DNA from 2 places in the Acidovorax sp. NCPPB 3576 genome. Region 1 is predicted to be linked to the other one. Evidence: predicted binding sites of a transcription regulator. Region 1 holds the regulator's gene; the other holds the start of a gene.
The links. Region 1 encodes LexA, which represses DNA repair genes until DNA is damaged. Its sites were predicted from a motif close to ACTGTATNNNNATACAGT; they were not measured.

Region 1 (2,394 bases):
CAGGAGCAGCGCTACTGGCGCCTGGTGGCCGAACGCAAGGGCGCGGTCGATGCGCGCATGCAGGAACTGCGCTGGCTGCTGGAAGAGCTGCGGGTCAGCTTTTTTGCCCAGGAGTTGCGGACTCCGCAGCCGGTGAGCGTCAAGCGGCTAGACAAGCTCTGGGGGCAACTGAACAGCTAAAGCATGGCGAGGCAAGCTTGGGCTGAGGGAGGGCGGGGCCACGGTTGGCAGCAGGGCGGTCCTGTTCTTCAATGCGGCGTCTGCATGGCCGCCTCGGCACGCACCAGGCGGTCCAGCTCGGCACAAACATCCGCCATCCGACCGGAGATCATCACGCGCGCCGCCGCGCCGGGGCCGCGGCGATCCAGCACCCGCAATGGGCGTCCATCGGGCCGTGGACGGCTGAGGCCTGCGAATGCCGCGCCGTCATTGGCACTGGTGCTGGACCATTCGCGAATGGGTGCCTGACTTGGCAGGTCGCGCCGCTCCAATCGCTCCTTCCGGTGACGAACCACCGCGAGGCGCCGGGGCGCCTGGGCGAGCGCAGTCGCACCCGGCATGTGATCCGCCCAACCCTCCGAAGCGGCGCACGGCAGCGTGTCCGACCCGTTCCGCAAAGCCGAAGGCGGTTGGAGCGTGCCACTGGAATCCGGGCCGATGGCCACAGTGCTGGCGGCGGCCACAGCGGCCTTCACCTCCACGACACGGCTTGGCCGGCTTGATGCGGCCCTCTGTTGTTGGCCTGGGCTGAGAGGGCGACAGGCGGGCGCTCGCAACCACCGCGCCAGTGCATTCAGCGGTTGAGAAAAGGAAGAAAAGGCGAGCAGGGCAAATCCCATGTGAAAACTCCAGCGAGGTGCAAGGGGGTTGAACACAGGCAGGATTGCCAAAGAAAACACACTGCCGCAGGGTTGGCTGGCCAGGACTGCATGCCCCTGACCGCCAGACGCCCGCCACCTGCGGCGGTGTGCGACGGGCTACATCAGCATGGTGTTGCGGATGAGGCCCACGGCCAGACCTTCGATCTCGAAAGGCTCGCCTGGGTGCACCGTGATGACCGGGTAGTCGGGGTTTTCCGGCAGCAACTCAATGGCGGTGGCCGTGCGGCGAAGGCGTTTGACGGTGACGTCGTCGCCCAGCCGGGCCACGATGATCTGGCCGTTGCGCGCTTCGCGGGTCGATTGCACGGCCAGCAGATCGCCGTCCATGATGCCCGCATCGCGCATGGACATGCCACGCACCTTGAGCAGGTAATCCGGCTTGTGTTGGAACAGGCTGTCCTCCACGCTGTAGGTTTGATCAACATGTTCCTGCGCGAGAATGGGCGACCCTGCGGCCACCCGCCCCACCAGCGGAAGCGACAGTTGCGACAGGCCGGGGATGGGGAGGTTGAACTGGGTGCCGCGGGCGGCATTGATGGAACGCACGGCATCGCCGCGAAGCCGGATGCCCCGCGAAGTGCCGCTGACCAGTTCGATCACGCCCTTGCGGGCCAGCGCTTGCAGGTGTTCCTCAGCCGCATTGGCGGACTTGAAGCCGAATTCGGCGGCGATTTCCGCCCGGGTGGGAGGCGCTCCAGTGCGGGAGATGGCGGTCTGGATCAGATCGAGGATCTGCTGCTGGCGGGCGGTGAGCTTGGGACTGTCGAACATGTGTGACTCCGGTGCTGAACGGAAAGGCAGAGAGAGGCCTGTTTATTAATCCAGTCACTGTATTTTTAACCAGTTTTTGGGAGCGTGCAAGTGGGCACAGGAAAAATCGTGGTGCTTGGCACCGGCGGAACGATCGCAGGCACCGCAACGGAGGCGGGGGACAACATCGGCTACACCGCAGGCCAGGTGGGAATCGGCCAACTGTTGGAGGCGATTCCCGGGTTGGAGCAGGCAGCCGGCGGCCGGATCGAAGCCGAGCAGATCGCGCAGATCGACAGCAAGGACATGGAATTTGCCGTATGGCGGCAACTGTCCCATCGGTGCGCGCAACTTTTGGCCGACCCTGACGTGCGGGGCGTGGTCGTTACGCACGGCACGGATACGCTGGAGGAGACGGCTTGGTTCCTGGATTCGGTCCTGGCTGCCGACCGTCCGGTGGTGCTGGCCTGCGCCATGCGGCCGGCCTCCGCCATGGTGCCTGACGGGCCGCAGAATCTGCTCGACGCGGTTGTCCTGGCCGCGACGCCCGGGGCACGGGGCGTGATGACCGTCGTGGCAGGCACGATCCACACGGCGCGGCATGTTCAGAAAGTGCATCCTTACAAGGTGGATGCCTTCAGTTCAGGAGAAGCAGGCCCGCTGGGCTGGGTGGAGGAGGGGACTGTCCGCCTGGCCAGTGGCTGGCCGGCCCCGTCGGTGCCAAAGCCAGGCGCCCTTCGGCACGTCGCCGACACCTTCGTCT
Region 2 (2,394 bases), 1.0 Mb from region 1:
GCCGCGCGGGCCTCGGCGCTCAGGCCGTGCAGGTCCTGGATGCGGGCCATCACGCGCGCCGCGCGCTGCGGGTAGTGCAGCGCCAGCCACTCGCGCATGAGCGGCGCCACCTCCCAGGGCAGGCGCACCACGGTGTAGAAGGCGGTCGTGGCGCCGGCATCGCGCGCGGCCTCCAGCACCTGCTCCATGTCTTCGGTGATGAACGGAATCTGCGGCGCCACGCTCACGCCCACGGGCACGCCGGCGTCGGCCAGCGCGCGGATGGTGCGCAGGCGCCGGTGCGGGGCGGCGGCGCGCGGCTCCAGGCGGCGGGCGAGCGCGGCGTCCAGCGTGGTGATGGTCACGTAGGCGGCGGCCAGGCGGTCGCGCGCCAGGGGCGCGAGCAGGTCGAGATCGCGCTCCACTCCGCTCGATTTGGTGATGACCGAAAACGGGTAGCGGGCCTCGCCCAGCACTTCGATCAGGCCGCGCGTCAGGCGCAGCTCGCGCTCCACGGGCTGGTAGCAGTCGGTGGCCGATCCGATGTTGAGCAGCTGCGGCACATGCCCGGGCCGGGCCAGCTCGCCGCGCAGCACCTCGGCGATGTTGTGCTTGGCGATGATCTGCGTCTCGAAGTCGAGCCCCGGCGACAGGTTCAGGTAGCTGTGCGTGGGCCGCGCATAGCAGTAGATGCAGCCGTGCTCGCAGCCGCGGTACGGGTTGACCGAGTGGTCGAAGAAGATGTCCGGCGAGTCGTTGGCGCAGATGGCGCTGCGCGCGGTCTCCAGCACCACCCGCGTGGCCTGTGGTTCGGGGGCGTCGGGCCATTCGCCGGGCTCGGTCCAGCCATCGTCGAAGGCGTCGCGCGCATCGCGCAGGAAACGGTGCGGGATCTGCGTCGCGGCGCCCCGCCCCTTGATGGCGTGCAGTGGGATCTGGAATTCGGACATGGACGGCGCCTTGGCTGCGGGCTTGGCCGCGCATGGCGCCCGTTCAACGCGCGCCTGCGGCAAGCAAAAAACTGTATATAAACACAGATATTAGCGCCGTTCGCCTCTGCCGTCTTCCGGCGGGGAGGTCACCGCGATGCCGTGGCCCTGCCCGGGAATCCGCCACCGGCGGCCAGGGAAAGCCGGCGCAGCAGGCCGCGCAGGTGCATGCGTTGCAATTGCACATCCAGCGCCAGCATCGCACGGCCTTCCGCGGTGAAGCCCGTGATCTGGGCGCTCACCGGACCGCCCTCCTGCTCGGCCGAGGTGGTGCCGGTCAGCAGGCCAGCGGAGCGCAGCAGCTCGAAATGCTGAACTTCCTCGGGGTCGGAGGTGGTGAAGGGAAGGGGCTGTTCTGCCACCTTGCCCAGGAACACAACGTTCATATGCGCACTTTCTTCGGGGGGCTGGCGAGCGCACCGCCCGGAACTCGGGGATCGAATCCGTGGCGCCCAGGCTGCAGCCCTTTTGGAGAACACACGGTAGGCCACAACGCAGTGCAGCACAAGCGCGGCCGGACGGGAGGTCGCGGTGGCGGCGCTCGCAGAATTCATGGTGTTTTAGGCCTCTGCCGCAATAAAAACCAGGGCATATCGCTATTAATTTAATAGCAAAACAAAGCCGGGCCGCCTTGGGCGCCCATGCGGGGGGCCCGCCCGGTGGCCAATGCGTTGCAGGCCCGCCACCCCCGGCAGGGCTGCGATGCGCCGTTCCGCGCGCCCTGGATCAGGAGGCCGCAACGGGCGAAGCCCCCGCCGGGCCCGGCCCGGTGAGCGCCATCAGCACGTCGGCATACCAGGCGCAGTTCAGGCCCAGCGATTCGTCCTGCACCAGATCGCGGGTGCTCATGTCCATGCGCGTGGAGTGCACGCCCAGCAGTTGCCACGGCAGCGGCGCCGGGCCCGCGCCAGCGCGCCGGCGCAGCACCGGGGCGCCGCTGCTGCCGCGGTGGGTGCGGGCATCGGTCAGGAAATAGCCCTGCTGCTGGAACCGCACCCCGTAGGCCGAGGCCACCGAAGCCGCGCGCACCACGGGCAGGCGGTGCACCGTGTCGTGAAACCCCAGCGGGAACCCGATCACGACCAGCGCATCGCCGACCTGGGGCGGATCGCCCGCGGCTTGCAGATGGCTGGCGTCGAACGCCTCGAAGACGCAGCCCTCGGGCAGGCGGGCGATGTCGATCTCGATCGCGGCCACGTCCACCTCGCCCCCGCTGTCCACCGCCTGGCGCCACAGGCCCAGCCCGTCGCGGTACAGCAGCAGCGAGAACACGGCGACGCGCGTGAGGTCCTGCGGGTGCAGGTGCAGATCGATTTCGATGCGGTCCGGAAAATGGGCGCTGGGCGCGTCGGCCAGCACATGCCGGCTCGTCACCAGGAAAAGCCGCCCGTCGCGCCGAAAGAAGAACCCGCTCGCCCCCGTCAGC

Region 2: a site for LexA is predicted at 1,000-1,017, ahead of M5C98_RS07815 (PA0069 family radical SAM protein). Genes of this name have one in related genera too.

The regions. Positions count from the first base shown of each region.
Region 1 covers NZ_CP097267.1:2,726,969-2,729,362, reverse strand. Annotated here, with positions in the region: gene hrpA (ATP-dependent RNA helicase HrpA) at 1-180, shown strand, start outside; gene M5C98_RS24710 (hypothetical protein) at 249-839, opposite strand; gene lexA (transcriptional repressor LexA) at 978-1,652, opposite strand; gene M5C98_RS12530 (asparaginase) at 1,737-2,394, shown strand, end outside.
Region 2 covers NZ_CP097267.1:1,695,714-1,698,107, reverse strand. Annotated here, with positions in the region: gene M5C98_RS07815 (PA0069 family radical SAM protein) at 1-929, opposite strand, end outside; gene M5C98_RS07810 (hypothetical protein) at 1,058-1,354, opposite strand; gene M5C98_RS07805 (S1 family peptidase) at 1,695-2,394, opposite strand, start outside.